4 regions of the Thauera sp. SWB20 genome follow, and region 3 is predicted to be linked to each of the others. Evidence: predicted binding sites of a transcription regulator. Region 3 holds the regulator's gene; each other region holds the start of a gene.
What was found. Region 3 encodes sigma-54, which starts transcription at its own class of promoters, with help from an activator protein. Its sites were predicted from a motif close to TGGCACGCTTNCTGCTNA; they were not measured.
Positions count from the first base shown of each region.

Region 1: PO78_RS15960 (PEP-CTERM sorting domain-containing protein) is a predicted target of sigma-54. The motif match lies at 1,229-1,246, and genes of this name have one in related genera.
Region 2: fliE (flagellar hook-basal body complex protein FliE) is a predicted target of sigma-54. The motif match lies at 4,596-4,613, and genes of this name have one in related genera.
Region 4: glnA (type I glutamate--ammonia ligase) is a predicted target of sigma-54. The motif match lies at 4,429-4,446, and genes of this name have one in related genera.

Region 1 is NZ_JTDM01000020.1:452,826-459,769, forward strand. Features, by position in the region: gene PO78_RS15960 (PEP-CTERM sorting domain-containing protein) at 42-1,196, opposite strand; gene PO78_RS15965 (LysR substrate-binding domain-containing protein) at 1,683-2,564, shown strand; gene PO78_RS15970 (FAD-linked oxidase C-terminal domain-containing protein) at 2,878-4,389, shown strand; gene glcE (glycolate oxidase subunit GlcE) at 4,581-5,651, shown strand; gene glcF (glycolate oxidase subunit GlcF) at 5,655-6,896, shown strand.
Region 2 is NZ_JTDM01000021.1:613,257-620,200, reverse strand. Features, by position in the region: gene fliF (flagellar basal-body MS-ring/collar protein FliF) at 1-1,558, opposite strand, end outside; gene PO78_RS20105 (sensor histidine kinase) at 1,762-2,922, shown strand; gene PO78_RS20100 (sigma-54-dependent transcriptional regulator) at 2,919-4,340, shown strand; gene fliE (flagellar hook-basal body complex protein FliE) at 4,659-4,982, shown strand; gene PO78_RS20090 (flagellar brake protein) at 5,161-5,952, opposite strand; gene PO78_RS20085 (flagellar brake protein) at 6,006-6,785, opposite strand.
Region 3 is NZ_JTDM01000019.1:103,845-110,788, forward strand. Features, by position in the region: gene hprK (HPr(Ser) kinase/phosphatase) at 1-84, opposite strand, end outside; gene ptsN (PTS IIA-like nitrogen regulatory protein PtsN) at 53-538, opposite strand; gene hpf (ribosome hibernation-promoting factor, HPF/YfiA family) at 675-998, opposite strand; gene PO78_RS12320 (RNA polymerase factor sigma-54) at 1,017-2,471, opposite strand; gene lptB (LPS export ABC transporter ATP-binding protein) at 2,494-3,216, opposite strand; gene recX (recombination regulator RecX) at 3,203-3,652, opposite strand; gene recA (recombinase RecA) at 3,669-4,706, opposite strand; gene pncC (nicotinamide-nucleotide amidase) at 4,903-5,391, opposite strand; gene PO78_RS12345 (phosphatidylglycerophosphatase A family protein) at 5,396-5,878, opposite strand; gene thiL (thiamine-phosphate kinase) at 5,910-6,869, opposite strand.
Region 4 is NZ_JTDM01000016.1:15,994-22,937, reverse strand. Features, by position in the region: gene PO78_RS07595 (LysR family transcriptional regulator) at 1-774, opposite strand, end outside; gene PO78_RS07590 (PaaI family thioesterase) at 884-1,315, shown strand; gene nadA (quinolinate synthase NadA) at 1,399-2,499, opposite strand; gene PO78_RS07580 (rhodanese-like domain-containing protein) at 2,617-3,069, opposite strand; gene PO78_RS07575 (cation diffusion facilitator family transporter) at 3,129-4,316, shown strand; gene glnA (type I glutamate--ammonia ligase) at 4,535-5,944, shown strand; gene PO78_RS07565 (DUF4124 domain-containing protein) at 6,081-6,566, shown strand; gene glnL (nitrogen regulation protein NR(II)) at 6,620-6,944, shown strand, end outside.

The DNA of each region.
Region 1 (6,944 bases), on a different contig from region 3:
GGCTCGGTGAGGGTTTTCGCTGCCGCGGTGGCCGCGATGCCTCAGGACTTGCGGGAGCGGCGGGCGGCCGCGAAACCCAGCAGACCCGAGCCGAGCAGCGCCAGGGTGCCGGGTTCCGGCACGCGTTGCGTCGCCAGGCGGGTGCTGATGAAGACCTGTTCGAAGTTGTTGTCCTGCGACACCGCGGTGCCGTAACCGGCGCAGGAGTCGTTTCCCTGCGTGTTGATGGTGAATGGCGGGCTGACGCAGCCGTAGCGCAGGTCGACCCGCATCACGTAGTCATCGAGGTTCGAGCCCGCTGCCATCAGGCCACCGATGAAATCGTCGAGCTCGGGAATGGTGATCGCGTAGGGGGCCTGGTTCTCGCCGAGGTTGTGGTTGATCGCATCGAAGCTGCCGGCGCTGGCGGTGGTGCAATCGACCAGCGCGCTGGTGTTCTCGTCGACGCACACCTGGCCGCCCGACATGGCGAAGTCGGTGATCTCGGGGGCGTTGCCCTCGCTGGTATAGAGCGTGACGTCACCATACGGGACACCGCCTCCGACCGGCGGGGGGCCGTAACCCGGGGCGGGCAGGTCGCCGATGCCGTCGCCGTCGCGCTGTTCGCTCGTGCGCGGGTCGTTGGTCACGTCGAAGGTCTTGTAGACCGTCGTGCCGGCGAGGTTGGTCAGGGTCACGCGGGCCCAGACGGCGAGGTTCTGCGTCAGGCCGTCGTTGCTGTTGGGCTCGTTGTTCACGAAGAAGAACGTCATCAGGTTCTTCGAGAAGTCGAAGCTCTGGTCGAGTGCGCCGAGCGTCGCATCCCAGGTGTTGGTCTTGTCGCCGGTGAAGGTGGCGTTCTTGTTGCCGTCGCTGCCCGGCTCGTTGGCGGAGGTCATCGTGAAGAACAGCTCGTTGTTCGCCGCGTCGAAGGCGTCGTCGATGTTCGCGTTCTCGTTGTCGATGTGGCCGCCGGCCCCCTGGACGATGTAGATGCGCGGGTCGGTCTCACTCGCACCCGGGGAGCCCTTGACGTTGTAAGGACAGCCGGGGCCGTATTCAAAGCCGCAGGCGAAATAATTGGCCACCGCCAGCGAATAGCTGTTGCCATCGCCGTACGTGACGTAACCGAGCCCGTTCAGATTGACCAAGGCTGCCGACGCAGACGATGCGCCGAGCGCGGCGAGCATTGCGACGACCAGGTTTTTGGCTTTCATGGCACTCCCTCCTACAGGTGTATGGAGATCTCGTAGCAAATCGTGTGCCAATAATGCAAGTATCTGTTTTTTAGATATTTTAATTTTTAGATTTTTCTTCTTCAGCAGCCTGTGTAAAAAAATCGACACCCGGATCCAGCCTACTTGTGGAGATCCGAACGGGTTCCAAGCGAAGGGATATGCGAAAGGCAATTCCTTTGCGGCGCCTTTTCCGATGGCCATGGAAAGTAACTCGGAGTTGCCGATGTACTATGAAAAATTAATTCGATAAATGCCTGAAGAATAATTGCGGCACGAATGAAGTGGCCGGGCCGATCCGGCGCTTCGTCCTGCGACCGGGAGAATGACGCTCTCGCGCCACAGCAGGATGCGCGCACCCGAAACTCGGCGCGGGAGGGAAGGTGGGTGGGGGCGTCGCAGTGCAGGCAGCGGGGCTGCGGGGGCATAATCGGGGACATCCTTCCGAACGGGCCCCGAGCCGCGACCATGGCGCTCCGCCGCATCCCGCCCATCCAGTGCCTGCTCACCTTCGAGGCGGTCGCGCGCCTGCGCAGCGCGAGCCGTGCGGCCGAGGAGCTCTGCGTGACCGTCAGCGCGGTCAGCCATCGCCTGCGCCAGCTCGAGTCCCATCTGGGCGTGCGGCTCTTCTCGCGCAGCGACTTCACCCCGACCGCCGAGGGGGCGGCCTACCTGCAGCAGGTCGGTGTCGCGCTCGCGGCGCTGCGCGAATTGCCGGGCGAGCGCGCGCCGGGTGCATCGGCGCGCTTGCGCGTGGCGGTGACACCCTCGTTCTGCCGACAGTTCGTCATGCCCAAGCTCGAGCTCTTCCGCCGCGACTGGCCGGACATCGAGCTCACCCTGCAGGTGTCGATCCCGCTGCGCGACGTCGTCGCGGAAGAGGCGGAGCTCGAGATCCGCTATGGCGCCGGGGGCTACACCGACCTCGAGCACCGCCTGCTGCTGAGCGACGAGGCGGTCCCCGCCTGCAGCCCGGCCTTCCTCGACGAGCACGGCCCCTTCGACGGTTTCGCGAGCCTCGCCGAGTGCGCCGGCACCGCGCTCGTGCGCAGCCCGCTCGAGCCCTGGTCGAACTGGTTCGCGCACTGCGGCCTGGCTCTGCCCGAGCCGGCGCGCGGCGCACAGTTCAACGACCTCGGCCTGGCCTACGATGCCGCGGCGAGCGGCTTCGGGGTCGCCCTGGTGCGCCAGCGCCTGGGGGCGGCGTGGTTCGACAGCGGGCGCCTGCTGGCGTTGTCCTCGCGCCCGCTGCGCTCGCCCTACGCGCACTACCTGTGCTGGCGCCCCGGCGCGCTCGAGCGCTGGGAGTGCGCCGCGTTCGCGGACTGGCTGCAGGCCGCGCTGCCCTGAAGCATCGCCGGGCCGTTTCAGGGTTGAATTTTCTTCAAGCCGGCGAGCAAGAGGCGTCAAGCGGGCGCTGTGCGGGAGCCTCTATACTCCGGATAGCTGCCCGGTCCCGCGGGGAGTCGAGGATTCGGATGCGCCAAAGATCGCGACACGCCCGCGGGGATTCCGGGGGCGGAGGATCGCGCTTCGCGGCGGTTCTGTTTTCGTAGGAGCGACGCAAGTCGCGATTGCCGCGGTCCCGATACGCCCGCGCGGATTTCGATGTGCCGGCGCGGCGGTCGATGCTCGATCGGCATGGCCAGGCGAGGAGACGAGGATGATGCTGGAGAACGAAGCGCTGCCGTTCGGTGAGACCGAGGGCGATTTTTCCGCGGTGGACAAGGCGCGCGTGGTCGCAGCCTTGAGCAAGGTGCTGCCGTCCGGGACGCTGATGTACGACAGCGAGGACCTGCGCCCCTACGAGTGCGACGGCCTCGCCGCCTACCGCGAGCTGCCGCTGGTCGTGGCCCTGCCCACCACCGAGGCGCAGGTGGTGGCGGTGCTGCGCATCTGCCATGAGATGGGCGTGCCGGTGGTGGCGCGTGGCGCGGGCACCGGGCTGTCGGGCGGCGCTCTGCCGCACACCCGCGGCGTGCTGCTGTCGCTGGCGCGCTTCAACCGCATCGTCAGGCTCGATCCGCTCGCACGCACCGCGGTCGTGCAGCCGGGCGTGCGCAACCTGGCGATCTCCGAGGCGGCCGCGCCCTACGGGCTGTATTACGCGCCCGATCCGTCCTCGCAGATCGCCTGCTCGATCGGCGGCAACGTGGCCGAGAACGCCGGCGGCGTGCATTGCCTCAAGTACGGCCTCACGGTGCACAACCTGCTGCGCGTGCGCGGCGTCACCATTGCGGGCGAGGTCGTCGAGATCGGCTCGGGTGCGCTCGATTCGCCGGGCTACGACCTGCTTGCGCTGGTCACCGGCTCGGAGGGCATGCTGATCGTGGTCACCGAAGTCACCGTCAAGCTCGTGCCCAAGCCGCAACTCGCGCAGTGCGTGCTCGCCGCCTTCGACGACGTGGTGCGCGCCGGCGAGGCGGTGGCGAGGATCATCGCCGCCGGCATCATCCCCGCCGGCCTGGAGATGATGGACCAGCCCGCGACCGCGGCGGTCGAGGAGTTCGTGCGCGCCGGCTATCCGCTCGACGCCAAGGCGATCCTGCTGTGCGAGGCCGACGGCACGCCGGAGGAGGTGGCCGAGGAGATCGCCCGGGTGCGCGCGGTGCTGGAAGACAGCGGCGCCACCGAGATCCGCGTGTCGCGCGACGAGGCCGAGCGGCTCAGGTTCTGGGCCGGGCGCAAGGCCGCCTTCCCGGCGGCGGGGAGGATCTCGCCCGACTACTACTGCATGGACGGCACGATTCCACGCAAGCGCCTCGGCGAGATGCTCACCGCCATCCAGGCCATGGAAGGCAAGTACGGCCTGCGCTGCATGAACGTGTTCCATGCCGGCGACGGCAACCTGCATCCGCTGATCCTCTTCGACGCCAACCAGCCCGACGAGCTCGAGCGCGCCGAAGAGTTCGGCGCCGAGATCCTCGAGCTGTCGGTGGCGCTCGGCGGCACCATCACCGGCGAGCATGGCGTCGGGCTGGAGAAGATCAACCAGATGTGTTCGCAGTTCACCACGGCCGAGGTGCGCCAGTTCTTCCGCGTCAAGGCGGCCTTCGATCCGCCCGGGCTGTTGAACCCCGGCAAGGCGATCCCCACGCTCAACCGCTGCGCCGAATACGGCCGCATGAAGGTGAGCAAGGGGCATGTGCCGTATCCGGAGATTCCGCGGTTCTGAACGGGGGAATCGCGACTTGCGTCGCTCCTACGGGCGGTCCCGGGCGGCGGTGAATCCCGGATGGTCACGGGGTTTCCGTAGGAGCGACGCCAGTCGCGATCGCCGCCGACGGACTGCGCCCCGCGCGTCGGGAGTGCCCGGCCGGCAGGGTGTGCGGCCCCGCATATGAATGATGATTGGACGATGACACGATGACGATGATCGAGAAGGAATGGGCCGAGCGCGTGCGCGCGGCTGTGGCGACGCGTACGCCGCTGTGCCTGCGCGGCGGCGGCAGCAAGGACTTCTTCGGCTGTACGCTCGCCGGCGAGCGCTTCGACCTGCGCGCTAACCGCGGCGTGGTCGCCTACGAACCCACCGAGCTCGTCGTGACCGTGTGTGCGGGCACGCCGCTCGCCGAGCTCGAAGCGGTGCTGGCGGACAAGGGCCAGTACCTCGCTTTCGAACCGCCGCATTTCGGTCCCGGCGCCACGGTGGGCGGCTGCGTGGCCGCCGGCCTGTCGGGGCCGCGGCGGGCGAGTGCCGGCGCGGTGCGCGACTTCATGCTCGGCGTCAAGCTGCTCGACGGCCGTGGCGAGGTGCTGCGCTTCGGTGGCCAGGTCATGAAGAACGTCGCCGGCTACGACGTCTCCCGCCTGGTGGCGGGCAGCCTCGGCACGCTCGGCATCCTGCTCGAGGTCTCGCTCAAGGTGCTGCCGCGGCCGGTGGCCGAGGCCACGCTGCGTTTCGAGCTCGACGAGGCCAGCGCGCTGCAGCGCGTCAATGAATGGGGCGGCCAGCCGCTGCCGGTGTCGGCCACGCTGTGGCAGGACGGCGTGCTGCACCTGCGCCTGTCGGGCGCCGAGGCGGCGGTGCAGGCGGCCTGTGCGCGGCTCGGCGGCGAAGCGCTCGATGACGCGACGGCGCAGGCGCTGTGGACCGCGGCGCGCGAGCAGACCCTTCCCGGCTTCGCGCTGGAGGAGGGCGAGGTGCTGTGGCGGCTGTCGCTGCCCTCGACCGCGCCCGCGCTCGGCCTGCCCGGGCGCCAGCTCGTCGAGTGGGGCGGCGCGCAGCGCTGGTTCGCGGGCGCGATCGACGCGCAGGCGGTGTGCGCGCGCGCCGTCGAGCTCGGCGGCCATGCCACGGCCTTCCGCGGTGGCGATCGCGCCGCCGGCGTGTTCCAGCCCCTGGCGGCGCCGCTTGCGGTGGTGCATCGCCGGCTCAAGCAGGCCTTCGACCCCGCGGGGATCTTCAACCCCGACCGTCTCTACCCGGAGCTCTGAGCCATGCAGACCCAGCTCGCCGATTTCATCCGCGACACCCCCGAGGGCCGCGAGGCCGAGGAGATCCTGCGCAAGTGCGTGCATTGCGGCTTCTGCACCGCCACCTGCCCGACCTACCAGCTGCTCGGTGACGAGCTCGACGGCCCGCGCGGACGCATCTACCTGATCAAGCAGGTGCTCGAGGGTGCCGCGCCCACCGAGAAGACCCGCCTGCACCTCGACCGCTGCCTCACCTGTCGTTCCTGCGAATCCACCTGCCCCTCGGGCGTGCACTACAGCCGCCTGCTCGACATCGGCCGCGCGGTGGTGGCCGAGCGCGTGCCGCGCCACGGCGGCGAGGCGCTGGTGCGGCGTACGCTGCGCGAGTTCGTGCCGCGGCCCAGGCTGTTCGGCCTGGCGATGGGCGCCGGACGCGCGGTGCGCGGCCTGCTGCCGAAGTCCCTGCAGGACAAGGTGCCCACGCTGCGGCCGGCCGGCACCTGGCCGGCGCCACGCCATGCGCGCCGGGTGATCGCGCTCGCCGGTTGCGCGCAGCCCGCGATGGCGCCTTCGATCAACGCCGCCGCGGCGCGCGTGCTCGACGCGCTTGGCATCTCGATGGTGGAGCTGCCTGGTGCCGGCTGCTGCGGTGCGGTGCGCTTCCACCTCGACGATGCCGAGGGCGCGCGCGCCGACGCCCGCCGCAACATCGACGCCTGGTGGCCCGACATCGAGGCCGGGCGCATCGAGGCGATCGTGATGACGGCCTCGGGCTGCGGCGTGCAGGTGCGCGACTACGGCCATCTGCTGCAGCACGAACCGGCGTATGCCGAGCGCGCGGGCCGAGTCGCCGAGCTCACGCGCGACATTGCGGAGACCGTCCTCGCCGAGAGCGAGGCCCTGCGTGCGCGCCTCGCCGCGCGCGCCCAGCCGCGCGAGCCGCTCGCCTGGCACGCGCCCTGCACGCTGCAGCACGGCCAGCGCATCCGCGGCACGGTCGAGTCCCTGCTGACGGCAGCGGGCTACGCGCTTACCCCGGTGCGCGACGCGCATCTGTGCTGCGGTTCGGCGGGCACCTACTCGATCCTGCAGCCCGAGCTCTCCGGCCGCCTGCGCGCGAACAAGCTCGACGCCCTGCTCGAGGGCGGCGCCGCACGGATCGCCTCCGCCAACATCGGCTGCATCACCCACCTGCAGGCGGGCACCGACAAGCCGGTGCTGCACTGGATCGAGCTGATCGATTCCCGTCTCGGCCCGGCGTCGTGATGAAGCGCACCGGGCGTGACGGATTTCACACCGGGTCGCGCCCCCCGG
Region 2 (6,944 bases), on a different contig from region 3:
CGCCTTCCTCGCCCTCTTCGCCTTCCGCGCCTTCCTCGCCCGCGGCGGCGCCCTTCTTCTCTTCCTTCGGCTTGGGCGGCACCACGGTGCGCAGCAGCGGGCGGATCACGCCAAAGTAGGCGAACAGGATCGCGATCAGAACCAGCAGCCAGTTCAGGCCTTCCTTGCCGAGCGCGACGATCTCCGGATCCTTCCACGGCGGCGGTGCGGCTCCGCTGCCGTCATCGGCGAAGGCGCCGCTGGCGACGTTGATGGTGTCGCCGCGGTCGGCGTTGTAGCCCACCGCCTCGCGCACCAGGTTGGTGATGCGCGCGATCTCCTCGTCGGGCAGCGGCACGTTGGTGGGCGTGCCGTCGGGCCCGGGGAGGGTGCGATTATTCACCACCACCGCGACCGACAGGCGCTTGATCTGCCCGACCGCCTGCTTGACGTGCTGGATGTTGCGGTCGAGCTCGTAGTTGAGCACCGCGCTGCGGTTGCCGCTCGCCAGGCCCTGCGCGCCGCCGCCGCCGGCCACCTGCGGGTTGGTGATCGGCGCGGTGGCCGGCACCGGGGGCTGGTTGGTGAGCGCGCCGGGCACGCCCTGCGCGCCCGGCTGCGGGTTGAAGGCCTCGCTGGTCTGCTGGCTGCGGATCGCCTGGTCGGGTGTGGGGTTGGGCTTGTAGGTCTCGGCGGTCTGCTCGACCTGGTTGAAGTCCACGTCGGCCGCCACCTGGGCGCCGTAGTTGCCCTTGCCCACCAGGGGCGCGAGGATCTTGTCGATGCGCTCGATGAAGCCCTGCTCGAGCAGGCGGACGTATTCGAGCTGGGTGGCGTCGAGCCCGGCGCGCAGCAGCGGGTCGGCCTGCTCGGTGAGCAGCTTGCCGTTCTGGTCCACGATCTTCACGCCCTCGGCGTGCATGCGTGGCACGCTCGACGACACCAGGTGCACGATGCCGGCGACCTGGTCGGGCGAGAGGATGCGGCCGCCGCGCAGGTTCACCATCACCGAGGCGGTGGGGCGCTGGTCGTCGCGCAGGAAGGCGGTCTGCTTGGGCATCGCCAGGTGCACCCGGGCGCTGGCCACCGCGTCGATCGCCTGCACGGTGCGGGTCAGCTCGCCTTCGAGCGCGCGCTGGTAGTTCACCTGCTCGTTGAACTGCGAGATGCCGAGCTTCTGGCCGTCCATCAGCTCGAAGCCGGCGAGGCTGCCCTTGGGCAGGCCGTCGGCCGCCAGACGCAGCCGCGTCTCATGCACCTGCGCCTGCGGCACCAGGATGGCGTGGCCGGTGGGCGACATCCTGTAGGGGATGTTGCGCTGCTGCAGCTCGGCGATGATCTGTCCGCCGTCGCGCTCGTCGAGGTTGGAGAACAGCACCGCGTACTCCGGGGCGCGGTTCCACAGCAGGGAACCGGCCACGAGCGCGATCGCCAGCGCGATGGCGACCGCGCCGGCGATCTTCTGGCGCGTGCTGAGCGCGGCGAGGTTCTGCAGCGCCTGCTGCATCCGCGTCGTCGCCTGCGCATCGGCGGGGGCGGCGCCCGGAGGCAGGTCGGCGGTGTTTTCTGCTGCGGCCATGATGGCGGTCCTGTTGCATACGCTTTGGCGGATGGCGGCATTGTGCGTCCGCGCGTGCAAGCCTCGTGGCGTGAAAAGCGGCATTTTTTGCCGCCTGTTTGCCGGCTACCATGGCGGCCTGTGTATTTAGAGTGCATCCCGTGAAAACGGATTCGGACCTTCCCATGCGGGCCGCAGTCGTCGCCTCCGATCAAGCAGGGAGCATGCCCGCCGCGGCGCCGGTGCTCGACGCCGCCCAGCTCGCCGAGGCCTTCGCGCTCTTCAGCCGCGCCTCCGAGGAGCTCTCCACCGCCTACGCCGCGCTGCAGGCCCAGGTCGGCCAGCTCAGCGAACGCCTGTCGGTGCTGATGGGGGCACTGCCCGCCGGGGTGCTGGTGGTCGATCGTGCCGGCACCGTGGTGCAGGCCAACCGCGCTGCCGAGAGCTTGTTCGGAGGCGGGCTTGCCGGGGTGGCGTGGGCGGAGCTCGCCGCCCGCCTCGAAGATAGCGGCACCCCGGGCGAATTCGTGCTGCGCCGCGACCCCGCCGCGGTCGATGGCGACCCGCGCCGCTTGGCCCTGTCCGAGTCCGAGCTCGACTCCGGTGCCGAGCGCATCCTGCTCGTTCACGACGTCACCGACACCCATCGCATGCGCCTGACCGCCGAGCGCAACGAGCGCCTTGCGGCGATGGGCGAGATGGTCGCCGGGCTCGCCCACCAGTTGCGCACGCCGCTCGCCGCCGCGCTGCTATACACCGGCAACCTGCGCCAGCCCGAGCTCGACCCGGCGCAGCGCGCCATGGTGGCCGACCGCGCGCTCGAACGCCTGCGCTACCTCGAGCGCCTCATCCGCGACATGCTGCTGTTCGCGCGCGGCGACAGCGCCGGACGTCAGCGCTTCGCGGTGTGCGAGCTGCTCGCCGAGCTCGCGCACACGCTGGAACCGGTGGCGCGCGCGCGCCAGGTGGCGTTCGCGGCCGACTGCGCCTGCGGCGCGGCCGAACTGGTCGGCGACCGCAAGGCGCTCGGCGGCGCGCTCACCAACCTGCTGGAGAATGGCATCCAGGCCTGCGAGGCGGGCGGCACGCTGCGCTGCGAGGCCGTGCTGGTCGGCGCCGCCGACGCCGGCGTGGGCGCGCCCGCGGTGCGCTTCACGGTGCGCGACAGCGGCCGCGGCATCGCCCCCGAGCTGCAGGAGCGCCTCTTCGAGCCCTTCTTCACCACCCGCGCCGAAGGCACCGGGCTGGGCCTGGCGATCGCCCGCGGCGTCGCGCGCGCCCATGGCGGCGACATCACCCTGCGCTCCGCGCCCGGGCAGGGCGCGGAATTCACCCTCGTCGTGCCGCTGGCGGCGGCGCCCATTGGCGCACAAGAGAACCCATGATCGAGACCCTCAACATCCTCGTCGTCGAGGACGACGCCGCGCTGCGCGACGCGGTCTGTTTCACGCTGGAGATGGCGCACCACCGCGTCGTCGGCGTCGATGGCGGCGCGGCGGCGCTCGCGGCGATCGAGCGCGAGCACTTCAACCTGGTCGTCACCGACCTGCGCATGCAGCCCATGGACGGCCTGCAGGTGCTGCACGAGGTGCGCGCGCGCCGGCCGCAGACGCCGGTGCTGCTGATGACCGCCTATGGCGACGTCGACAAGGCGGTGGCGGCGATGCGCGGCGGCGCCTGCGACTTCCTGATGAAGCCCTTCGAGCCCGAGGTGCTGCTCGAGAGCGTGCGCCGCTACGCCGCGGTGCAGCCCGCGGGCGAGGACACCATCGCCGAGGACCCCCACACCCGCGGCCTGCTCGCGCTCGCTGCGCGCGTGGCCGAGTCGGATGCGACGGTGATGCTCTCGGGCGAGTCCGGCACCGGCAAGGAGGTCTTCGCGCGTTACATCCACCAGCATTCGCCGCGCGCCAAGGGCCCCTTCATCGCGATCAACTGTGCGGCCATCCCCGAGAACCTGCTCGAGGCCACGCTCTTCGGCTACGAGAAGGGCGCCTTCACCGGTGCGCAGGCGGCGCAGCCGGGCAAGTTCGAGCAGGCCCAGGGCGGCACCATCCTGCTCGACGAGATCTCCGAGATGCCGCTCGGCCTGCAGGCCAAGCTGCTGCGCGTGCTGCAGGAGCGCGAGGTCGAGCGCGTCGGCGGCAAGAAGCCGGTGGCCCTCGACATCCGCGTGCTCGCCACCAGCAACCGCGACATGCTCGGCGAGGTCGCCGCCGGGCACTTCCGCGAGGATCTGTATTACCGCCTCAACGTGTTCCCGATCGCCATCCCCGCGCTGCGCGAGCGCCCGGGCGACATCGTGCCGCTGGCGCGCCACTTCCTCGCCCGCCACGCCGCCCGCCAGCAGCGCCAGGTGCGCTTCTCGCCCGCCGCCGAGGCGCTGCTGCCGCAGTACGCCTGGCCGGGCAACGTGCGCGAGCTGGAAAACATCATGCACCGCGTGCTGATCCTGACCCAGGGCGACGAGGTGAGCGCCGAGACGATCCGCCTGTGCTTGCCACAATGGAAGCCGGAGCCGGCAAATTCTGCCGGCGGGGCGGCAGGGCTTGCCGCTTCTCCCGGGATGCAGGGGGGTGTCGCGGCCGTGCAGTCGGGTAGCGGGCAGGCCGCCGGGGCCGGCACGGCCGGTCCGGCTCCCGAGCGCCCGACCAACATGAAAGACCTCGAGCGCGAGCACATCCTCGCCACGCTGCGCGAGTTCGGCGGCTCGCGCAAGAAGACCGTGGAAAAGCTCGGCATCTCCGAGCGCACCCTGCGCTACAAGCTGCAGCAATACCGCGAGGAGGGCCACGACGTGTGAGACCGGGCGCCCTGTGGGAGCGACGCGAGTCGCGATCCCGGCCCCGCAGCCCTTTCCGGCCGCCCATCGGCCACCGGATTGCACGATCGCCCGCTCGCGACTTGCGTCGCTCCTACGGCAAGTCAACCCTCTTCCGAAGGCGCCTGTGGGAGCGACGCAAGTCGCGATCGGGCGCATGGAATCAGTGCCGACGCCGTCGTCGCGACTTGCGTCGCTCCTACGAAAACCGCAACGACCGCGCGTCCCCGGCGGCTCTGGCACGCGATTTGCTCTGCTACACTGACGTCACCGACCACCCTGAAGCCGGGGGATTACGCTATGGACACCCGTGGAATCGACCAGATGCTGAGCGAACTGCGCTCGGTGTCGCAGGCCGCGCAAGGCAAGGCCGCACCCGCCGCGGACGCGCCCGCGGGAGGCGTCAACTTCGCCGACGTGCTCAACACCGCCTTGAAAGACGTCAGCGCCGCCCAGGGCGAGGCGCGCGCGATGGCGCAAAACTTCTCCGCCGGCGACCCCAACGTCAATCTGCAGGACGTCATGGTCAACCTGCAAAAGGCCAGCATGTCCTTCCAGCAGATGGTCCAGGTCCGCAACCGCTTGGTCACGGCGTATCAGGACATTATGAACATGCCGGTCTGACCGGCTTCGCCGCGGTTCTCCCGTAGGAGCGACGCAAGTCGCGACCGGGGCGTTGTCGCGCATTTCGAGCGCCGGAATCGCGACTTGCGTCGCTCCTACGAAGACCCCCGGCGTCTCGGGTGGGATGCAGGTGACGCAAGTCGCGACCGGGGCGCTGCGGAAAGGCTTGGCATCAAGCCTACAGGCCTCCGCGTGCCTTGGCGTTGAGCGCGCGTTCCGTCTTGAAGATGTAGCGCTGGATGCGGGTGTCCGCAGCGCGCGGCAGGGCGGCGAAGCGCAGGCCCACCCGCAGTTGTTCGGTGCCGTTGCGCTGCGTCTGGCGGTTGAGGTTTCTCACCTCGAGGTCGAGTTCGATCGGCTCGCCGTCCGGCAGCGCGAGGCGGCAGGCCGGCAGTGTGCCGCCGATGACGAATTCCGCCGCCCCCGCGGGCACCACCACCGCCACCCCTCCGGCACCGATGTCGATCACGCGTGCGCTCACCTCCACCGGCTTGCGGGCGAGGTCCTCCGCTTTCAACAGGCAGCTCAGCTCGTGCGCGAGCGGTACCTGCAGGCGGTAGAACTCGCGCCGCTGCAGGCGCAGCATCTCGGCGGGCAGGGGTGCGAAGAGGGCGGGGCGGCCCTTGTCCTGGCCTTCGCCGAGGCCGACGAGCGGGAACTGGATGCGGATGCCGTCGAGCTGGGTCACGCAGGTCAGGCGCGGCGCGGCGAGCGCACGGCGGTTGGCCTGGGGGTCGGGGCTGGGGTCGAGCACCACGCGCCCGCGCTCTTCGTCCACCTTCAGCACCGCGGTCATGAAGGAGTGGCCGCCGCCGGTGTGGGCGGTGATCAAGCCGCGGTGGGTGATGAGATCCTGCAGCAGCTGCAGGATCTGGCGCGCGCCGCGCAGGGTGAATTTCTCGAGCTCGTCGCCGCGTCCGCCGTCGAGCGGTGCCGGGCTGGCGGGGCTTGGGGTGCTGAGTTCGGCCATGCGGGGCTATCGTGTCTTGGGCAGCGTCGGGAGGCGGGTGGGGTGCCGCGGGTTCACAAGCGGCCGCGCTCGCGCGCGTTGCGGGTGCGCTCGGCGCGCAGGATGTAGCGCTGGATCGCGTCCTCGGCGCCGCGCGGCAGGTCGGCGAACTCGCAGCCGGCACGCAGCACCTCGGCGCCGCCGCGCCGGGTGATGCGGAAGAGGTTGCGCACCACCAGGCGCGCGGAAATCGGTGCGGTGTCGGGCAGGCGCAGCAGGCTGTCGGGGAACTCGGTTCCGGGCTCGAAGTGCACGCCCACCGGCGGCACCGCGATCGCCACGCCGCCGCCGCTGATGTCGAGGATGCGCAGCTCGGCCTCGCGCCGGCTGCCGTCGACACGGGGGAGGGCCAGCGTGCAGCTCACCCCCTCCGAGATCGGCGTCTGCAGGCGGTAGAACTCGCGTCGCTGCAGGCGCAGCAGGGCTTCCGGCAGCGGCGCGCGGAAGCCCGGGCTGCCGCCGTCCTCGACGAGGCGCTGGCCGCGCAGCAGGAACTGGATACGCACCTTGTCGAGCTGGGTCACGCAGTCGAGCGCGTCGGCGCGCTCCATGCGCTGGTTCTGCAGCGGGTCGGCGCTGCCGTCGAGCAGCAGGCTGGTGCCGTCTTCCGCGACCGCGACCAGGGTGGACAGCACGGATTCGTTGCCCGGCGCCAGCCGTGCGCTCACGAGCGCCCGCGCACCGAGCAGGTTGCGCACGATGGCGAGGATCTCGCGCGCGTCGCGCAGCACGTACTTCGCCTCGTCGTCGGCGTGGATGAGTTCGATGCGGGTGTCTTCTTGGTCGATCGTCATGCCTTGGGGCTCGTCGCTTGAGGTAGCGCACGGCTGCTGCACAAACTCGTTTTCTTATATCACGAGACACGCCCCGGGGGCGTGGTAGCGCGCCCCGCGAGGCCGCGGCGTCCGGGAGGCCCCGCAGGTGCGATGCAAGTCGCGATCATCGGGGTGTGG
Region 3 (6,944 bases):
GGCACCGATCGGTCCGCTGACGTGGACGAGGCTCAGGCTTTCGCGGTGCGCCTCATACAGCCGGGTCAGGCTGGTTTGCCGCATCGGCACCCCAATTCACGAACAGGCGGTGGATCTGTGCGGCATCCGTCGCGCCGTGCAGGGTCTCGCGGAACTCGCGGTCGCTGAACATCTGCGCGAGCTCGGACAGCAGCTGCAGATGGGTTTCGTTGGCCTGTTCGGGCACGAGCAGCACGAACAGCATGTCCACCGGACGGCCGTCGGGAGCATCGAACTGCACCGGGGTGGCCAGGCGCAGAAAAGCGCCGGCGGCGTCCTTGAGCCCCTTGATGCGGCCGTGCGGGATGGCGATGCCCTGGCCCAGTCCGGTCGAGCCGAGGCGTTCGCGGGTGAACAGGCTGTCGAACACGGTGCTGCGGGCGATGCCCTGGTTGTTCTCGAACAGCAGGCCGGCCTGTTCGAAGACGCGCTTCTTGCTGCTCGCGTCGAGATCGATCACCACGTTGGAAAGCGGCAGGAGTTGGGATATCAGGCTCATTCGCAGGTGGGCTCGCGCACTCTTCCGTCAGCTGCCGCCAGGGGGGCGGGAATCCGGTCCGGGGCGTGTGCGGCCGCGCTTCGTGAAAACGCGCGCATTATAACCACACCCCGGACGGGGAGCTTCAAGCCGGTCCTCAGGCCTCGGGGACCTGGTGCTTGAGCGACTCGTGGTTATGGTCGGACTGCTTCTGCTTGTACTTCTGAACCTGACGGTCGAGCTTGTCGGTCATCGCGTCGATCGCCGCGTAGAGGTCGGCGTCGTCCGCTTCGACGAAGAGGTCCTTGCCGCGCACGTGCAGCGTCACCTCGGCTTTCTGCTTGAGCTTTTCGACCGACAGGATGACGGTGACGCTGGTGACGTTGTCGAAATGGCGGATGACGCGATCGAGCTTGGAGGTCACGTATTCGCGGATGGCGGGGGTGACTTCGACGTGGCGCCCGGTGATGTTCAGATTCATGGATGACTCCTGTTGTTGTCAGAGGGATTTGCGCAGGCTGACCGGCGGGATGTTGAGGGACTCGCGGTACTTGGCGATCGTGCGCCTCGCCACGACGATTCCCTGTTGGCCGAGAATTTCGGCGATCTTGGCGTCGGACAGCGGCTTCTTGCTGTCCTCCGCGTCCACCAGCTGGCGAATCAGCGCACGAATCGCCGTGGAGGAAGCCGCACCGCCGGTGTCGGTCGCGACATGACTGCCGAAAAAATACTTGAGCTCGAAGACTCCGCGCGGCGTCGCCATGTACTTCTGCGTGGTGACGCGCGAGACGGTGGATTCGTGCAGCTCGAGCTGGTCTGCGATCTCCCTTAGGGTGAGTGGCCGCATCGCCACGTCCCCATGATCGAAGAACTGCCGTTGCTGGTCAACGATGGCCTGGGACACGCGCAGGATGGTGTCGAAGCGCTGCTGGACGTTCTTGATCAGCCAGCGCGCCTCCTGCAGCTGCCCGCCGAGGCCGCCGCCCTGTGCGCGGTTCTGCTGGAGCAGACTGGCGTACAGGCGGTTGATGCGCAGGCGGGGCATCGCTTCCTGGTTCAGGCTCACGGTCCATTGGCCGCGCAGCTTGCGCACGACGACGTCGGGCAGCACGTAGCGCGTCTCGGCGGTGGAGTAGCGCGAGCCGGGGTGGGGGTCGAGGCTGCAGATCAGGGCCTGCGCTTCGCGCAGACCCTCGTCGTCACAGCCGGTGAGCTTGCGGATACGGGCGAAGTTGCGCTCCGCGAGCAGTTCGAGGTGGCTGGTCACGATCTCGAGAGCGAGAGGGCGTATCGGGCACTCGGGCAAGGCCTGGAGCTGCAGGGCCAGACATTCCTGCGGGCTGCGCGCGCCGATCCCGGCCGGCTCGAGGCTCTGCACGTGGCGCAGGGCGATGGCGAGCTCGTCGAGATCGACCTCGGCGTCCTGCGGCAACAGCTCGAGGAGATCTTCCAGCGGCTGGTGCAGGTAGCCGTCGTCGTCGAGTGCCTCGATCAGGAAGCGCACCAGCGCGCGGTCGCGGTCGGACAGGGGCGAGAGGGCGACCTGCTGGTCGAGGTGTTCGCGCAGCGACACGCCGGCGGCCTGGATGTCCTGGTAGTCGCCGTCCTCGTCGTCCTCGCTGCGGCTGGACGCGCCCTGACCCACGTTGGACCAGTCGATGCCCTCGTCCTCGCTGCTGCCTTCGCCGCCCTCGTGCGTGATCGACTCGCCCGCCGGTTCGGCGGCGGGTTCCGGCGCGGCTTCGCGCTCGGGCGCGTTGCCCGGCGGCGGCGCGGGGGCGTAGTCGACGCCGCCGTCGCCATCCTCGCGCTCGAGCATGGGATTCTCGAGCAGCACGCGCTCGATCTCCTGGTTCAGCTCGATCGTAGACAGCTGCAGCAGCTTGATCGACTGCTGCAGCTGGGGCGTCAGCGTGAGGTGCTGGGAGAGCTTGAGCTGGAGGCTGGGTTTCATCGCGGTCGGCAGGAGGGCGGGCTCACAGGCGGAAGTGCTCGCCGAGGTAGACCTGGCGCACGCGCTCGTTCTCGATGATCTCGGTAGGTTCTCCGCTCGCCAGCACGCGACCTTCGCTGATGATGTAGGCGCGGTCGCAGATGCCCAAGGTCTCGCGCACGTTGTGGTCGGTGATCAGCACGCCGATGCCGCGCTCCTTGAGGAAGCGGATGATCTTCTGGATGTCGATGACCGCGATCGGATCGACCCCGGCGAAGGGCTCGTCGAGCAGGATCAGGCGCGGGTCGGTGGCGAGCGCGCGGGCGATCTCGCAGCGCCGGCGCTCCCCGCCCGAGAGCGAGATCGCGGTGTTGTCGCGCAGGTGATGGATGCCCAGTTCCATCAGCAGTTCCTCGAGCCGCTCCTCGATCTGGCGGCGTTCAAGCCCCTGGAGTTCGAGCACGGCGCGGATATTCTCGGCCACGCTGAGCTTGCGGAACACGCTCATCTCCTGCGGCAGGTAGGACAGGCCCAAGCGCGCGCGGGCGTGGATCGGCAGGTGGGTGAGGTCGGTGCCGTCGAGGGCGATCTGGCCGCCGTCGGCGCGCACTAGACCCACAATCATGTAGAAGCAGGTGGTCTTGCCGGCGCCGTTGGGACCGAGCAGGCCGACGACCTCGCCCGAGCCGACCTCGAAGCCGACGTCATGCACCACGGTGCGCGCCTTGTAGCGCTTTTGCAGGCCGGCGACCTTAAGCAGACTCATCGTAGGGCTCTTTCAGCAGCTTGCGGATCAGCTCGGGGGCGAAGCCCCGGGTTTGCAGGAAGCGCGCCTGGCGCGCCCATTCGCGTGCGTCGGCGGGTGGGGTGGCGAAGCGGCCGTGCAGCACCGCGCGCGCCCGCTCGATCTCGGATTCTACGCACTCGTCGGCGAGCGCCTCGTCGATCCGGTCACGGTCGATGCCTCGCCGCACGAGCTCGTTGCGCAATCGTGCGGTGCCGAAGCGCGCCGCCTTGCCGCGCACGAAGGCCTCGGCGTAGCGCTCGTCGGACTGCAGGCCGAGCTCGCGCATGCGCTCGAGCACCGCTTCGATCTCGGCCGGCTCGCCATGGGGTGCGAGCTTGCGCGCAAGTTCGGCGCGCGAGTGGTCGCGCCGGGCGAGATGGCGGAGCGCACGTTCGCGCAGGCTCGGCTCGCCCATGTCGGTGCCGACGGGGTCAGGCCTCGGCCGGCGCCGGGGCGGACGCGGCGGCGGGCGGCAGCTCGGGCAGGCCGACCGCGACCCGCACCTTGTTCTCGATCTCGCGGGCCAGCACCGGGTTGGCGCGCAGGAACTCGCGCGAGTTGTCCTTGCCCTGGCCGATCTTGTCGCCCTTGTAGGCGTACCAGGCGCCCGACTTGTCGACGATCTTGTGCTCGACGCCGAGGTCGATGATCTCGCCTTCGCGCGAGATGCCCTCGCCGTAAAGGATGTCGAAGTGGGCTTCCTTGAACGGTGGCGAGACCTTGTTCTTGACCACCTTGACGCGGGTCTCGGAGCCGACCACCTCGTCACCCTTCTTGATCGTGCCGGTGCGGCGGATGTCCATGCGCACCGAGGCGTAGAACTTGAGCGCGTTGCCGCCGGTGGTGGTCTCCGGGCTGCCGAACATCACGCCGATCTTCATGCGGATCTGGTTGATGAAGATCACCAGGGTATTGGTGCGCTTGATGTTGGCGGTGAGCTTGCGCAGTGCCTGCGACATCAGGCGGGCCTGCAGGCCGGGGAGCTGGTCGCCCATCTCGCCCTCGATCTCGGCCTTGGGGGTGAGCGCGGCGACCGAGTCGATGACCACGATGTCCACGCCGCCCGAGCGCACCAGCATGTCGGCGATCTCGAGCGCCTGTTCGCCGGTGTCGGGCTGCGAGATCAGCAGATCCTCGATGTCGACGCCGAGTTTTTCCGCGTAGCCGACGTCGAGCGCGTGCTCGGCGTCGATGAAGGCCGCGGTGCCGCCGAGCTTCTGCATCTCGGCGATGACCTGCAGGGTGAGCGTGGTCTTGCCGGAGGATTCGGGGCCGTAGATCTCGACCACCCGACCGCGCGGCAGACCGCCGAGCCCGAGCGCGATGTCGAGTCCGAGCGAGCCGGTGGAGACGGTCTGGATGTCGCGCTCGATGCTGCCGTCGCCCATGCGCATGATCGAACCCTTGCCGAACTGCTTTTCGATCTGCGACAGCGCCGCGGAGAGGGCTTTGGCCTTGTTTTCGTCCATGGAAGTGCGTCCTGTTTGATTGCCTGATTATGGCACAAAGATTGCAGACATGCGGGGTGCAGGCCTGATGCCGTAAGTGTAGAGCCTGTATGCAATTACAGCAAACATGTCATGCGGATTTCCGGCGCGGGGCTGCGTCCGGCGAAGTGGCGAGGGTGGCGGTTCGGATTTCCCGGCCCCGTGCGCCCTGCGCCCCTCAGACGCAGCGTTCGAGTACGCCTTGCAGGGCGAGGATCACCGTCTGCCGGCGCACCGCGGCGCGGTCGCCGTCGAGATGGACGGTGACGACCCCGGTGGGGCCGTCGCGCCGTGCCCAAGCGAGGCAGACCGTGCCGACCGGCTTGGCGGGGCTGCCTCCACCCGGTCCCGCGACCCCGGACACGGCCACCGCGAGGTCGGCGCGGCTGCGGTCGAGCGCGCCCGCGGCCATTTCGCTCACGGTGGCTTCGCTGACCGCGCCGTGCGTCTCCAGCGTCGCGGCGCGCACGCCGAGCATGTCAGCCTTGGCGTCGTTCGAGTAGGTCACGAAGCCGCGGTCGAACCAGCCCGAGCTGCCGGCGATCGCGGTGACGGCCTCGGCGATCCAGCCGCCGGTGCAGGACTCCGCGGTGGCCAGCCACAGCCTGCGGTTGGCGAGGGCTTCGCCCACCCTGCGCGCGAGGGCGTCGAGTTCGTGATCGGTCATGGTCTCAGCTCCCCAGCAGGTGGACCAGCACCGCGAGCGCCAGCAGGGTGTAGCCGGCGGCGACGAGGTCGTCGAACATGACCCCGAAGCCGCCCTTGAAGCTGCGGTCGGCCCAGCGCACCGGAGGCGGTTTGACGATGTCGAAGAAGCGGAACAGTGCGACCGCGATCGCCTGCCACAGCAGCCCGGCGGGGGTGAACAGCAGCACCAGCCAGATCGCCACCATCTCGTCCCAGACGATGCCGCCGTGGTCTGGCACCCCCAGCGCTTGCCCGGTGCGCTCGGCGGCGAGCACGCCGGCGAGGAAGAAGCTGGCGAGCAGTGCGAGGAAGACGAACTCCGACACCGGGGTGCGGATCAGTGGGTAGATCGCCCACCCGAGCAGGGTGCCGACCGTGCCCGGCGCCCACGGCGACAGCCCGGCGCCGAAGCCCAGCGAGATGAAGTGGGCGGGGTGGCTCATCAGCAGGCGGGCGGTGGGGCGCATGGTCGTTTCGAGAGGTGGGCCGGATCGGGCCTCAGGCGAAGTGATCGTAGCCGCATGCGGCCGGGGTCGCCAGGCCGCCGTCGGCCTCGCGCAGCAGCAGGCGCTCGCGTGCGGGGGTGAATTCGCCGATGCGATGCAGGGGGAGGTCGAGTCGGGCCGACAAGGCATCGATCTCGGCACGGTGTCGGGGCGCGGCCGCGAACAGCAGCTCGTAGTCGTCTCCGCCCGCGAGCAGGCAGCGCCGGCACAGCGCGGGATCGGCGCCGCTGGCGGCGAGCGCGGCGAGCGGCAGCGCCCCGACCTCGACGATGGCACCCGTGCCCGAGCATTCGAGGAGGTGTCGCAGATCGCCGAGCAGGCCGTCGGAGACGTCCAGCATCGCGCTCGCCAGGCTGCGCAGCGCGAGCCCGAGCGCTACGCGCGGCTGCGGCCGTTGCAGGGCGTTGACGAATTCGGCGTGGTGGATGGCGTCCAGGCCGGTTTCGCCGCGCAGCGCCGCGAGCCCGAGCGCGGCGCGGCCGGGCTGGCCCGAGATCCACAAGTCGTCGCCCGCGCGCGCTCCGCCACGGGTGATCGCGGCGCCGGCCGGGACCTCGCCGACGATGGTCACTGAAAGCGTCAGCGGTCCGCGCGTGGTGTCGCCGCCGGCGAGGTCGATCGCGAAGGCGTCGGCGCAGGCGAAGAAGCCGCGCGCGAACGCAGCGATCCAGGCCTCGTCCGCCTGCGGCAGCGCGAGCGCGAGGAAGGCCCAGCGCGGCTCGGCGCCCATGGCGGCGAGGTCGGAGACGTTTACCGCGAGCGTCTTCCAGCCTAGCCCTTCCGGGTTGGTGTCGGCGAAGAAGTGGGTGCCGGCCACCAGCATGTCGGTGGACACCGCCAGCCGCATGCCGGGGCGCGGCGCTAGCAGGGCGGCGTCGTCGCCCACGGCGAGCTCGGTGTGGCGCGCGGGGCGGGTGAAGTGGCGCCGGATCAGGTCGAATTCGGAGGGCATGGCGGCAAACGTCGGGCAGCGGACCGCGAGCTTACCGCGGATGCGGACGGACGCGCTGCGGTCGATGCGCGGCGG
Region 4 (6,944 bases), on a different contig from region 3:
GTCGAGCACGGTGCGCAGGCTGCCGGCCTGCAGCGCCGGCTCGCACAGGTAGGCGGGCAGGATGGCGATGCCGTGGCCGGCGAGGACCGCGTCGAGCGTGCAATCGAGGCTGTCGAAACGGACGCGGCTGCGCACCGCAACGCGGGCCTGCGCGCCAGCCGCGGCGACCAATCCCCAGGGGGCGGCGCCGATCGCGGGGTGGCCGATGCACGCATGCTGCGCCAGCTCGGCCGGCTCGCGCGGGCTGCCGTGGCGCTCGACATAGGCGCTCGCCGCGCAGAGCACCCAGCGCAGGCGCAGCAGGTGGCGCGCGACCGCATCCTCCGGCGGCCGCGCGGTCATGCGCAGCGCGAGGTCGATGCGGTCGTCCACCAGGTCGACCAGGCGGTCGGTGAGCACCAGCTCGATCTCCAGCCCGGGGTTCGCCGCCGTGACGACGGGCAGCAGGGGCGCGACGAAGTGACGCCCGAAGGCGAGCGTCGCGCTCACCCGCAGCGTGCCGCTCGGGCGCTCGCCGAGGTTGCGCACCGCGATCTCGCTGCTGTCCACGGCCTCCAGTGCGCGCGCCGCGTGGCGCAGGAACACCTCCCCGGCGGGGGTGAGGACGAGCCGCCGGGTGGAGCGCTCGAAGAGGGCGGCGCCGAGGCGGCGTTCGAGCTCGGCGACCTGCTTGCTGACCTGGGCGCGCGTGCAGCCGAGCGTGCGCGCAGCGGCCGCCATGCTGCCGCCCTCGACCACGCGGACGAAGCTCTCCCAGGCCGGTAACCAGTTCATGTCAATGATCCGTTGACGCAACGAACAAGATTATCGACTTATCCGGAAGCAATAAGAAGACTATCCTCATCAACGCTTTCCATTGCGAGTCTTCATGAAGGAGCCCCAGATGAGCGCACTGCGTCCCGAAGTCAGCATCCACACCCTGAACGAGGCCGGCGGCGAGTACCTGCCCGGCTACCTCGGCATCGAGATGCTGGCGCTCGACGAGCGCCGGCTGAACAGCCGGATGCCGGTAAAGAAGCTGCACGCGGCACCGAACGAGTTCCTCCACGCCGCAAGCGTCGTCGCGCTGGCCGACACCACCTGCGGCTACGCGACCATCGCCCACCTGCCCGCGGGCGCGGACTCCTTCACCACCATCGAGCTCAAGAGCAACCACCTGGGGACGGTGCGCGAGGGCGCGATCGCATGCAGCGCGACCGCCCAGCACCTCGGACGCACCACCCAGGTGTGGGACGCGACCGTCACCGACGAGGCCAGCGGGCGGGTGATCGCGCTCTTCCGCTGCACGCAGATGGTCCTCTGGCCGCGCGGCTGAGGCGGCTACGGCGCCCGGTGGACGCAACGGGGGCGCCCCCTCGCGGGAGACGCCCCCGGTTCTTGCGAGCGCGGATCGCGTGTTCAGGACACCGCGAGCATGCGGTCGAGCGCGATGCGCGCGAGCTCGGCCTCGTGCGCGGGCACCTTGATCTGATTCACCACCTTGCCCTCGGCGAGGTTCTCCAGCGTCCACGCCAGGTGTTGCGGGTCGATGCGCTGCATGGTCGAGCACATGCACACCGTGGGCGCCATGAACTGCACCACCTTGCCCTGCGGCTTCATCTCCTCGGCGAGGCGGCTCACCAGGTTGAGCTCGGTGCCCACCAGCCAGTGCGTGCCGGGCGGCGCCTGGGTGATGGTGTTGAGGATGAACTCGGTGGAGCCGACGTAATCGGACTTCTGACACACCTCGAGCATGCTCTCGGGGTGGGAGATGACGAAGCCGTGCGGGTGCTTCTCGCGCCAGCGGTCGATGTGCACCGGCTGGAACATCTGGTGCACCGAACAGTGCCCCTTCCACAGCAGGATCTTCGCCTTGCGGATCTGCTCGGGGGTGAGGCCGCCGTACTCGAGGTCGGGGTCCCACACCACCATCTCGTCGAGCGGGATGCCCTTCTTGAAGCCGGTCCAGCGCCCGAGGTGCTGGTCGGGGAAGAACAGCACCTTCTCGCGCTTGGAGAAGGCCCAGTCGAGGATGGTCGGCGCGTTGGTCGAGGTGCACACGATGCCGCCGTGCTCGCCGCAGAAGGCCTTGAGGTCGGCCGCCGAGTTGATGTAGGTGACCGGGGTGATGAGCTCGTCGGGCTTTCCGAGCACCTCGGCGAGCTCGCGCCAGCAGCGCTCGACCTTGGCCAGGCTCGCCATGTCGGCCATCGAGCAGCCGGCGGCGAGGTCGGGCAGGATGGCGATCTGGCTGGGCTTGGACAGGATGTCGGCGACCTCGGCCATGAAGTGCACGCCGCAGAACACGATGTACTCGGCATCGGTCTGCGAGGCCAGGCGCGCGAGCTTGAGCGAGTCGCCGGTGAGGTCGGCGTGCTGGTACACGTCGGCGCGCTGGTAGTGGTGGCAGAGCAGCACCGCCCGCTCGCCGAGGCGTGCGCGGGCGGCGCGGATGCGCTCCTGCGCCTCGTTGTCGGCGAGCACGTTGAAGCGGTCGAAGCTGATGGTGGAGACTTGCATTGTTTCGGTATCCGGATCCGTTGGGAGGGGGCAATCCCGGGGTTGCGGGCGTCGGACCCCGCATGCCGCCGCGGGTTCGACCGCGGCGGGCGGGGCCGGGTAAGGATTTGTTGCCGCTCAGCCCTGGTACCAGGGCAGGCCGGCGAGGCGCCAGCCGCCAATGCGGTTGCGCTGGTTGTTGGCGTCCTTGTCGCCTTCGAAGCCTTCGAGCACGTTGTAGCAGTTGGCGTAGCCGTTGGCGCCGGCGAGCCGCGCGGCGGAGTCCGAGCGCACGGCGGAACGGCACAGGAACAGCACCAGCGCCTCGGGGTCGACCTGGTGCTTCAACTGGGCGAGGAAGTTGGGGTTCTCCTGCATCGAGGGATAGCTCTTCCACTCGATCTCGATCGCGCCGGGCACGCGCCCCACCCAGTCGAGCTCGGCGCGCGTGCGCACATCGACCAGCTTGGCACCGGGGGCGAGCTGCATCACCTGCCAGGTTTCGGCGGGGGTGAGCGCGCCCTGGTAGGGCAGCCCGAGGCTTTCGGCGCGCTCGTGGGCGAGCGTCAACAGTTCCGACAGGGTTCCCATGCGAACATCCGTCTAAAATGAGGGCGGTCGAAGTATAGCGCGTCCGCCGCGCCCCCCTCATGCACTCCCGCCAAGCCTCCTCCCCGGTTGCGCGTCCCTCTGCGGGCGCGGACGACCTCGCCCGCAGCCGTGGCATCCAGCGTGCCACCCTGGTGGCCATCGTGACCAACACGGTGCTCACCATGGGCCAGGTCGTCATCGGCCTGTTCGCCGGCGCGTTCAGCCTGGTGGCCGACGCCGCCCACACCCTCTCCGACCTGATCACCGACCTGCTGGTGCTGCTCGCCGGCCGCCACAGCGCCGATCCGGCCGACACCAACCATCCATACGGACACGGCCGCATCGAGACCGTCACCACGCTGGTGCTCGGCTCCGTCCTGGCGGCGGTGGGCGTCGGCTTCCTGTGGAGTTCGGGGATCCGCCTGCAGAACATCGGGGCCTTGCCGGTACTGCATCCGGCGGCCCTGGGAATGGCACTGCTGACCCTCGCCGCGAAGGAAGGCCTGTTCCGCTTCTCGCTCGCCGCCGCACGCCGCCTCAACGCGCCGATGCTCGAGGCCAACGCCTGGCATGCACGCTCGGACGCGGCGTCCTCGCTGGTCGTGGCCGCCGGCATCGGCGGCAGCCTGGCCGGCTACCCCTTCCTGGAGCCGCTCGCCGCGGCGGTGGTCGGCTTCCTGATCCTGCACATGGGCATCCGCCTGGCGTTGAAGTCGGTGCGCGAACTGATCGACACCGGCCTGCCGGAGGAGGAGCTCGAGCGCCTGCGCACGACGATCCGCGAGACGCCGGGCGTGATCGGCCTGCACGAAATGCGTACCCGGCGGATGGCCGACCGCGTGCTGTGCGACGCCCACGTCCAGGTCGATCCACGGCTGACCGTCTCCGAGGGGCACCGCGTGTCCGACGCGGTGTACCTGCGCGTGCGCGCCGCCCACCCCGAGGTGCGCGACGTGCTGGTGCATATCGACCCCGAGGACGATGGCGAGCTGCAGGCGGTGCCGCCCGGCCCCCTGCCCGAGCGCGACGAAATCCTCGCGCACATGCGCAAGCTCCTCGGCCCCGGCTTCGCCGACCCTCGGCGGGTGCAGATCCACTACCTCGGCCAGCGCGTGGAAGTGGAAATCATCCTGCCCTCCCTCCCCGATGCGGACGCGCTCGATGCACTGCGATCGCACCGCCAGACTTGGCTCGCGGAACATCCGCACTACCGCAACATCCGCGTCTTCGTGGAGCTCGCACCATAGTAGTGCATTCAGGGAGCACATCCGCACCATTGAAGTGCATCCGCACCGGGCCGAGGCACCGATTTCGGGCTCGCAGCCTTGTGGCACAATGCCCTGCGCGCTGACATAGGGCTGGCACGCTAAGTGCTTAGCCCTGCTCACACGAATCCGGCGCATCGACCCCAGGCCGCTGCACCACCCGCTCAACGCAACAACGCCTCATCTCACCAGGAGTCAAAATGAACGCCCAAGACGTCATGAAGATGATCCAGGAAAACGAAGTGCGCTTCGTGGACCTGCGCTTCACGGATATTCGCGGCAAGGAGCATCACGTCGGCCTGCCGGTGTCGGCCTTCGAGGAAGAGCACTTCGAGCACGGCCACCCCTTCGACGGCTCCTCGCTGGCCGGCTGGAAGGGCATCCAGGCCTCGGACATGATCCTCATGCCGGAGCCGTCGACCGCATACATCGACCCCTTCTTCGACGAGACCACGCTGGTCATCACCTGCGACGTCATCGAGCCCTCCGACGGCAAGGGCTACGACCGCGACCCGCGCTCGATCGCCAAGCGCGCCGAGGCCTACCTGAAGAGCACCGGCATCGGCGACACCGCCTTCTTCGGCCCCGAGCCCGAGTTCTTCATCTTCGACTCGGTCGAGTGGTCGGTCGACATGTCGGGCGTGTATAGCAAGATCATCTCGGAAGAGGCCGCCTGGTCGACCGCCGACAAGTTCGAAGGCGGCAACACCGGCCACCGTCCGCGCGTCAAGGGCGGCTACTTCCCGGTTCCGCCGGTCGACAGCCTCAACGACGTGCGCGCCGCCATGGTGCTCGCGCTCGAGGCCTGCGGCGTGCCGGTCGAGGTGCACCACCACGAAGTGGCCAACGCCGGCCAGTGCGAGATCGGCACCAAGTTCAGCACGCTGACCCAGCGCGCCGACTGGACCCAGGTGCTCAAGTACATCGTGCACAACGTCGCCCACCAGTACGGCAAGACCGCCACCTTCATGCCCAAGCCCATCGTCGGCGACAACGGCTCCGGCATGCACGTGCACCAGTCGATCTGGAAGGACGGCAAGAACCTGTTCGCGGGCAACGGCTACGCCGGCCTGTCCGAGACCGCGCTGTACTACATCGGCGGCATCATCAAGCACGCCCGCGCGCTCAACGCGATCACCAACCCGGGCACCAACTCGTACAAGCGCCTGGTGCCGCACTACGAGGCCCCGACCAAGCTCGCCTACTCGGCGCGCAACCGCTCGGCCTCGATCCGCATCCCCTACGTCGCCAACCCGAAGGGCCGCCGCATCGAGTCGCGCTTCCCGGATCCCCTGGCCAACCCGTACATGTGCTTCGCCGCGCTGATGATGGCGGGCCTGGACGGCATCCAGAACAAGATCCACCCGGGCGACCCGGCCGACAAGAACCTGTACGACCTGCCGCCGGAAGAGGACGCGCTGATCCCGACCGTGTGCACCAGCCTCGAGCAGGCGCTGGAGTACCTGGACAAGGATCGCGAGTTCCTGACCCGCGGCGGCGTGTTCTCGAACGACTTCATCGACGCCTACATCGCGCTCAAGATGGAAGAGGTCGATCGCATGCGCATCACCACCCACCCGGTGGAATTCGACATGTACTACAGCCTGTAAGCCGGGAAATCCTGCGCAGGACGGAAGGGACGGGCGTTGCCCGTCCCTTTTTTCTGGGGTCTAATCGGGCCTGACCCGCAAGGATGACGGCATTGCAGCCCGTTACTGCCGTCCCCGCGCCCCTCCGGACCTGCGCATGCGACCGTATCGAATCCTCCCGCTGCTCCTGCTCGCCGGCCTTGCCGCGCCGGCCCATGCCGAAATCTACAAGTGCACCGATGCCGACGGCAGGGTGACCTACACCAACGATCGCGCACTCGCGCGCGGTTGCGTGCGCCTGCAGTCCGACCAGCCGGTGTCCTCGGTGCCCGCCCCCGTGCGCCGTCCCGCCGCTCCGGCGGCACGCGAGACGCCCACGGGCGGCGACTTCCCGCGCGTGAGCCCCAACGAGCAGCGCGGCCGTGACGACGCCCGCCGCCAGGTGCTGCAGGAAGAACTGCGCACCGAGGAGCAGAAGCTGGCCGAGGCCGAGAAGGCGCTCGCCGAGCAGGAATCCATCCGTCTCGGCGACGAGCGCAACTACCAGAAGGTGCTCGACCGCGTGCGACCCTTCAAGGACCGCGTCGAATTGCACAAGCGCAATGTCGATGCACTGCGCCGGGAGATCTCCGGCCTGCGATGACCCGGACCTGGCGCGCTTCTTGCATGTCCTCGACCGAACAACAGGACGCGCCCATGCCATCGCACCCCACCCACGCCGCCAGCAGCCCCAGCAGCCCGTTCGCCGGACTCGACCTGCTGTCTTCGGCGGTCGTGCTCGTCGACGCCGGGCTGGTGATCCGCTACCTCAACGCGGGCGCGGAGAACCTGTTCGCGATCAGCCGGCGCAAGCTGCTCGGCCAACCGCTCGAACGCCTGCTCGGCAGCCCGCCCGGCCTGGCCGCGGCGCTCGACAACGCGCTGCGCACCAACTGGAGCTACACCGGCCAGGACATCAGCGTGCAGCGCGGCGACGCCGAGCCGCTGCGGCTCGACTGCACGGTGACGCCGGTCGACACCG